DNA from 2 places in the Pseudocitrobacter cyperus genome. Region 1 is predicted to be linked to the other one. Evidence: predicted binding sites of a transcription regulator. Region 1 holds the regulator's gene; the other holds the start of a gene.

Region 1 (4,215 bases):
GATTGCGGGCGCGGTTCTGGCTCCAGAAAGCGCGGTAAGCGACGCCCTGAACTTCAAACTCCACTTCCGCCAGACATTCGGCAGTGTCGCGGGTCATCAGGTCGTTTTGCGATTGCGAAACGGTATTGAGGCGCGGTGTTTCGTGATACAGCGCGAGACAAATGGCGTCCAGCAGGGTGGTTTTCCCCGCCCCGGTAGGGCCGGTAATGGCAAACAGGCCGTTACTGGCGAACGGCTCGGCGGTAAAATCGATTTTCCATTCGCCTTTCAACGAGTTGAGGTTTTTCAGGCGCAGGCTGAGGATTTTCATGGCTGTGGTTCCTCATCCAGTGAGTGAACGGCGAGATTAAACAGTGTTTTCAGGCGCTCCTGTTGCGCCTCTTCCAGCGTTTCCAGCGCCAGACGACGCTGAAAAACGTCTTCCACTTCCAGTTCGCTCAGGGTTTCTCGCAGGCTATTATCAAGAATGCGTTGACGCTGTTCTCGGCTGCGCCTGACCAGCAGTACGTCGACCGGGAGATCGTCGGTAATGACCTGAATTTTACGCTGAATATCATGAAGATACTCATCGCTGGTAATTTCGATATCCAGCCACACCGGCGGCTCTGTCGGGGCGTTGCGATACTGCGCCAGTTGATGGCTGATGCTATCAAAATCGCCTTTAATCACCGCCAGCGGCTGGGTCGCGGGGACTTCCAGTGGTGTGACATCCTGAAGCTTGCCATCAATAAAAGTCACCAGATTCACACTTTTACTTTTGCCGGTTTCATCAAAGCTGAGCGGAATGGGTGAACCGCTGTAGCGGATATGCTCGCTGCCGCCAATTTTCTGCGCGCGGTGAATATGCCCCAGCGCGATGTAATCGGCAGGCGGGAAGTTTTGCGCCGGAAACGCATCCAGTGTGCCAATATAGATGTCACGCACGGCATCGCTTTTACTGGCGCCGACGGTGGTCAGGTGGCCGCTGGCGATAATCGGCAATGGGCGATCTCCGCGCAATTCGCAGGCCTGCTGGTATTGTTTCTGATAGTAGTCAGTAATCGTTTCCAGTAAATGCTGCTGTTTTTCAGCGCCAGAAAGCCCCGCCTGGCTGACGACGATATCGCGCGGGCGCAGAAACGGCACCGGGCAGAACACGGCGCCAGGCGTGCCGTCGCGGCGATTGAGGATAAAAGGCGTGTGTCCGGCGCTGGCGATCACCGTGGTATTCAGAAACGACAAAATATCGCGTGATTCATTTAGCGTGGCGACGGAGTCATGATTGCCTGCAAGCACCACCAGATGACAGCCAGTTTGTTGCAGATTCACCACAAAGCGGTTGTAGAGTTCACGCGCATAGCTTGGCGGCGAGCCGGTATCAAAGATATCGCCCGCCACAATAATGGCGTCTATCTGTTCGCGTTGCGCGGTCTCCAGCAGCCAGTTCAGAAATGCTTCATGTTCTGCGGCACGGCTTTTACTGTAAAAATTCTGGCCTAAGTGCCAGTCTGAAGTATGAAGAATTTGCATCGTCGTCCCAGTGGGGAAAAAAGCATAGCCGGGATTATACATTCCCCGGCCGCGGGATCGACGGGTGTATTCCGGTAGTGTCATATTTCGTAAAGCGCCATCATTTTACGGTCATGTTTTTCATAAAACTGTCATAAATCTGACGCATAATGACGCCGAATGTATACTGATGGCTAAAAAAACAGGGCATAAAATGGCGAGACGCATTCTGGTCGTTGAAGATGAAGCACCCATCCGCGAAATGGTCTGTTTCGTGCTGGAACAAAATGGTTTCCAGCCGATTGAGGCGGAAGATTATGACAGCGCGGTGAATCAGCTCAATGAACCCTGGCCCGATCTTATCCTGCTCGACTGGATGCTACCGGGCGGCTCAGGGCTACAGTTCATCAAACATCTCAAGCGCGAAGCGCTGACTCGTGATATTCCGGTAATGATGCTGACGGCGCGCGGTGAAGAAGAGGATCGCGTGCGCGGTCTGGAAACCGGCGCGGATGACTACATTACGAAACCCTTCTCGCCGAAAGAGCTGGTGGCGCGCATTAAAGCCGTCATGCGTCGCATTTCACCGATGGCAGTGGAAGAGGTGATCGAGATGCAGGGATTAAGCCTTGACCCAACTTCGCACCGCGTGATGACCGGGGAAAACCCGCTCGATATGGGCCCGACCGAATTTAAACTGCTGCACTTCTTTATGACGCATCCTGAACGCGTCTACAGCCGTGAGCAACTGCTAAACCATGTCTGGGGCACCAACGTGTATGTGGAAGACCGCACGGTGGATGTGCATATCCGCCGCCTGCGTAAAGCGCTGGAACACAGCGGCCACGACCGTATGGTGCAAACCGTTCGCGGCACGGGCTATCGCTTCTCTGCCCGATTCTGATTGTTAACAGGAGTGTGACGCGTGCTGGAACGGCTGTCATGGAAAAGACTCGCCTTAGAGCTTTTCCTCTGTTGTCTCCCGGCCCTGTTTCTTGGGCTGGTCTTTGGCCATCTTCCCTGGTTTCTGCTGGTTGCCGTGACCGGGTTGTTGATTTGGCATTTCTGGAATCTTCTGCGTCTTTCGTGGTGGCTATGGGTTGACCGTAGTATGACGCCCCCGCCGGGTCGCGGAAGTTGGGAGCCGCTGTTATATGGCCTCAACCAGATGCAGTTGCGGAATAAAAAACGCCGTCGTGAACTGGGGAATCTGATTAAACGCTTTCGCAGCGGCGCGGAATCTCTACCTGATGCGGTGGTGCTGACCACTGAAGAAGGGGCGATTTTCTGGTGTAACGGCCTGGCACAACAACTACTTGGCCTGCGCTGGCCGGACGATAGCGGGCAAAATATTCTTAACCTGCTGCGCTATCCGGAATTTACACAGCATCTCAAGCAGCGTGATTTCCTGAAACCGCTGCATCTGGTTCTTAATTACGGGCGTCATCTGGAAATTCGTATCATGCCCTATACGGATCGCCAGTTGTTGATGGTCGCGCGTGATGTGACACAAATGCACCAACTGGAAGGCGCGCGACGCAATTTCTTTGCCAACGTGAGCCACGAATTGCGCACACCGCTGACGGTGTTGCAGGGGTATCTGGAGATGCTTCAGGAGAAGGTACTGGAAGGGGCTACGCGGGAAAAAGCCTTGCACACCATGCGTGAGCAAACGCAGCGTATGGAGGGGCTGGTCAAACAGCTTTTGACCCTGTCAAAAATAGAAGCTGCCCCGACGCTGGCGCTCAATGAGACGGTGGATGTGCCGATGATGTTGCGGGTAGCTGAGCGTGAAGCGCAGACCCTGAGCCAGCAGCATCATGAATTACACTTTGAGGTCGATGAGACCCTGAAAGTGCTGGGCAATGAAGATCAACTGCGCAGTGCGGTATCGAACCTGGTCTATAACGCCGTGAATCATACGCCAGCAGGAACGTCCATCACCGTGCGCTGGCAACGTGCGCCCCATGGCGTACTGTTCAGCGTGGAGGACACTGGGCCGGGTATTGCGCCAGAGCATATTCCCCGCTTAACCGAGCGTTTTTATCGCGTTGATAAAGCGCGCTCGCGTCAGACCGGTGGGAGTGGCCTGGGGCTGGCGATAGTGAAACATGCGCTAAATCATCATGATAGCCGGTTGGAAATCGAGAGTGAGCTGGGTAAAGGGTCACGTTTCAGTTTTCTGTTGCCAGAAAGGTTGATCGCCAAAGCGAATGATTAATTTGCACGGTGTCATGAAGAGTTGCCACAGACCAGCCTCGGCTGGTCTGTTTGCTTTGCAGTCAATTATCTGGCGAACAATTAATGAACAACTGACGTTTTTTTGTTCGCACGATCAGCCATGTGTTTTTCCTATATCTGGTTATTCGTGCCAGGTTTGAATTTAGTATTGGCATAATCGTCTGGTTTTGCGATCCCATATTGCTTTAAAACGTTATAAGCGTTTAAATTGCGCCTTATACAGTCGTGTTATGACTGTGTTTGCGTAGCAAATCAAAAAACTATTCTTCCTCACGCTACGAAGGGAGCATATCCCGCTGAGTTTGTTGCTTGTTTCCTCTGAAAGATTCCACAGGCGCGGGCGCAAAAGTTTTTATTTGTACAACACCACATCCACAGGCAGTAGTTACCTATGACCCATCAGTTAAAATCTCGCGATATCATCGCTCTGGGCTTTATGACCTTTGCGCTGTTTGTTGGCGCAGGCAACATCATTTTCCCTCCAAT
Region 2 (4,215 bases), on a different contig from region 1:
AAAGTCCAGATGCTCTCTCAGGCGGCGGAAGAACACCCGCTTCACGGCGGCACCGGTATTGCTCACACCCGTTGGGCAACGCACGGCGAACCATCAGAAACCAACGCGCATCCGCATGTTTCTGAACACATTGTGGTGGTGCATAACGGCATCATCGAAAACCATGAACCGCTGCGCGAAATGTTGCAGGGTCGTGGCTATACCTTCGTGTCCGAAACCGACACTGAAGTGATCGCACACCTGGTGCACTGGGAAATGGAACAGGGCGGCACGCTGCGTGAAGCGGTGTTACGCGCTATCCCGCAACTGCGTGGCGCTTACGGCACCGTTATTATGGATACCCGTAATCCGGAAACGCTGCTGGCTGCGCGTTCAGGTAGCCCGCTGGTCATCGGTCTGGGGATGGGTGAAAACTTTATCGCTTCTGACCAACTGGCGCTGCTGCCGGTGACTCGTCGCTTCATCTTCCTTGAAGAGGGCGATATCGCCGAAGTGACCCGTCGCTCTGTTACCGTCTTCGACAAATCTGGCGCAGAAGTAAAACGTCAGGATATCGAATCCAGTCTGCAATATGATGCGGGCGATAAAGGTATTTACCGCCACTACATGCAGAAAGAGATTTACGAGCAGCCGAACGCCATCAAAAACACCCTCACCGGACGCATCAGTCACGGCCAGGTTGATTTGAGTGAACTGGGCCCGAACGCTGACGAACTGCTGGCGAAAGTGGAGCATATCCAGATCATCGCGTGCGGCACGTCTTATAACTCCGGGATGGTTTCTCGCTACTGGTTTGAATCACTGGCAGGGGTTCCGTGCGACGTGGAAATCGCTTCTGAATTTCGCTATCGCAAATCAGCCGTGCGTCGTAATAGCCTGATGATCACCCTGTCTCAGTCTGGTGAAACGGCAGATACCCTCGCGGGCCTGCGTCTGTCGAAAGAGCTGGGATATCTGGGATCGCTGGCTATTTGTAACGTGCCGGGCTCTTCGCTGGTGCGTGAATCCGACCTGTCGATGATGACCAATGCCGGTACTGAAATCGGTGTAGCGTCCACCAAAGCATTTACCACTCAGCTTACCGTTCTGCTGATGCTGGTGGCGAAACTGGCTCACCTGAAAGGTCTCGATGCTTCCGTTGAGCACGACATCGTTCATGGCCTGCAGGCGCTGCCGAGCCGTATCGAGCAGATGCTGTCGCAAGATAAACGCATTGAAGCGCTGGCCGAAGATTTCTCCGACAAACATCATGCGCTGTTCCTGGGCCGTGGCGATCAGTACCCAATTGCGCTGGAAGGCGCGCTGAAGCTGAAAGAGATCTCTTATATTCATGCGGAAGCCTACGCCGCAGGCGAGCTGAAACACGGCCCGCTGGCGCTGATTGACGCGGATATGCCGGTTATCGTGGTTGCGCCGAACAACGAACTGCTGGAAAAACTGAAATCCAACATTGAAGAAGTTCGCGCGCGTGGTGGCCAACTCTATGTCTTCGCTGACCAGGATGCGGCTTTCACCAATAGCGACAACATGCACATCATTGAGATGCCGCACGTTGAAGAGGTGATTGCGCCAATCTTCTACACCGTGCCGCTGCAACTGCTGGCGTATCACGTCGCGCTGATTAAAGGCACCGACGTTGACCAGCCGCGTAACCTGGCAAAATCGGTGACTGTAGAGTAATCACTCACTCAGGCTCCACCTTCGGGTGGAGCTTTTTTACGCCATTCCCCGCCTGAGATTTATGACAATCTGCCATTTTCAGCTACTGTTTCTGATGTCATATAAAGAAAATATTGCTGAAATCTGAAATTCGCAAAACCTGATAACAACTTGAATTTAATAATATTTATATCTATGTTTGCGGTAAGTTCTTCCTTGTCATAAAACTGTCATATTCCATACATATAACTGTCACCTGTTTGTCCTATTTTGCTCACAGTAGCCACTCAAACAATGCTTTATGAATCCTTCCAGGAGACATTATGAAAGTTATGCGTACCACCGTCGCAACTGTTGTCGCCGCGACCTTATCGATGAGTGCTTTCTCTGTGTTTGCAGCAGCAAGCCTGACTGGCGCAGGTGCAACATTCCCGGCGCCGGTGTATGCCAAATGGGCTGATACCTACCAGAAAGAGACCGGTAACAAGGTGAACTACCAGGGGATCGGTTCTTCCGGTGGCGTAAAACAGATCAATGCTCACACGGTTGATTTTGGTGCATCCGATGCCCCGCTGTCTGACGAAAAACTGGCGCAGGAAGGCCTGTTCCAGTTCCCGACCGTTATCGGCGGTGTGGTTCTGGCAGTAAACATTCCGGGTCTGAAGTCTGGCGAGCTGGTGCTGGATGGTAAAACTCTGGGTGACATCTACCTGGGCAAAATCAAGAAGTGGGATGACGAAGCCATCACCAAACTGAACCCGGGTGTGAAACTGCCTTCGCAGAATATCGCCGTGGTGCGTCGTGCGGATGGTTCCGGTACTTCCTTCGTCTTCACCAGCTACCTGGCGAAAGTGAACGAAGAGTGGAAATCGAAAGTCGGCGCGGGCTCTACCGTAAACTGGCCGACGGGTCTTGGCGGTAAAGGCAACGACGGTATCGCCGCGTTCGTCCAGCGTCTGCCGGGTGCGATTGGTTATGTCGAGTACGCTTACGCGAAACAGAATAACCTGGCCTACACCAAAATTGTTTCTGCCGACGGTAAGCCGGTAAGCCCGACCGAAGAGAGCTTCTCTAACGCCGCCAAAGGCGTCGACTGGAGCAAATCCTTCGCCCAGGATCTGACAAACCAGAAAGGTGACGATGTGTGGCCGATTACCTCCACCACCTTCATCCTGGTACATAAAGAGCAGAAGAAACCTGAGCAGGGTGTTGAAGTACTGAAGTTCTTCGACTGGGCTTACAAAAACGGCGCGAAACAGGCTAATGACCTGGATTATGCTTCACTGCCGGACAGCGTGGTAGAACAGGTTCGTGCAGCATGGAAAACCAGTGTGAAAGACAGCAGCGGTAAAGCGCTGTACTAACGGGAAATATTGACGAAAATGGCGGGTAGCGCTGCGCTAACCCGCCCTACGGTTAACACTGTAGGCCCGATAAGCGTTTGCGCCATCGGGCAACTTCGTAAAACGCGTTTAACGGAAAGAGTGATTTATGGCTGCAACCAAGCCTGCTTTTAACCCTCCGGGTAAAAAGGGTGACATGATCTTCAGCGCACTGGTAAAACTGGCTGCGCTGATTGTGCTATTGATGTTGGGCGGCATTATCGTGTCCCTGATCATCTCCTCCTGGCCGAGCATCGAAAAATTCGGTTTCTCATTCCTGTGGACCAAAGAGTGGGATGCGCCGAATGATATTTACGGTGCACTGGTTCCTATCTACGGCACCCTCGTCACCTCGATTATCGCGCTGCTGATCGCCGTTCCGGTGAGCTTCGGCATCGCGCTGTTCCTGACGGAACTTGCTCCCAACTGGCTGCGTCGCCCGTTGGGTATCGCCATTGAACTGCTGGCGGCTATCCCGAGTATCGTTTACGGCATGTGGGGCCTGTTTATCTTTGCCCCGCTGTTTGCCACGTATTTTCAGGAGCCGGTCGGCAACGTACTTTCTAATATCCCGTTTGTTGGCGCACTGTTCTCCGGCCCGGCATTTGGTATCGGGATTCTGGCGGCTGGCGTGATCCTCGCCATCATGATCATTCCGTACATCGCGGCGGTCATGCGCGACGTATTTGAACAAACCCCGGTAATGATGAAAGAGTCGGCCTACGGCATCGGCTGTACCACCTGGGAAGTTATCTGGCGTATCGTCCTTCCGTTCACCAAAAATGGGGTGATTGGCGGCATTATGCTGGGCCTCGGTCGTGCGCTGGGTGAAACCATGGCCGTCACCTTTATCATCGGCAACACCTACCAGCTCGACAGCGCCTCGCTGTACATGCCGGGCAACAGTATTACCTCGGCGCTGGCGAACGAATTTGCCGAAGCGGAATCGGGGCTGCACGTTGCGGCGCTGATGGAACTGGGTCTGATCCTGTTCGTGATTACCTTTATCGTGCTGGCGGCATCTAAGTTTATGGTGATGCGCCTGGCGAAAAATGAGGGGGCGCGTTAATGGCTACGCTCGAAATGCAAAACACCGCGGCCCTGGCGGAATCTCGCCGCAAAATGCAGGCGCGTCGTCGTCTGAAGAACCGTATCGCGCTGACGCTTTCCATGG

What was found. Region 1 encodes PhoB, which activates phosphate uptake and scavenging genes when phosphate is short. Its sites were predicted from a motif close to CTGTCATAAAACTGNCNNAT; they were not measured.
Region 2: pstS (phosphate ABC transporter substrate-binding protein PstS) is a predicted target of PhoB. The motif match lies at 1,876-1,895, and genes of this name have one in related genera.

What each region holds. Positions count from the first base shown of each region.
Region 1 is NZ_JAYMYY010000001.1:1,664,540-1,668,754, reverse strand. It holds gene sbcC (exonuclease subunit SbcC) at 1-310, opposite strand, end outside; gene sbcD (exonuclease subunit SbcD) at 307-1,509, opposite strand; gene phoB (phosphate response regulator transcription factor PhoB) at 1,703-2,392, shown strand; gene phoR (phosphate regulon sensor histidine kinase PhoR) at 2,414-3,709, shown strand; gene brnQ (branched-chain amino acid transporter carrier protein BrnQ) at 4,121-4,215, shown strand, end outside.
Region 2 is NZ_JAYMYY010000005.1:31,469-35,683, forward strand. It holds gene glmS (glutamine--fructose-6-phosphate transaminase (isomerizing)) at 1-1,680, shown strand, start outside; gene pstS (phosphate ABC transporter substrate-binding protein PstS) at 1,983-3,023, shown strand; gene pstC (phosphate ABC transporter permease PstC) at 3,151-4,110, shown strand; gene pstA (phosphate ABC transporter permease PstA) at 4,110-4,215, shown strand, end outside.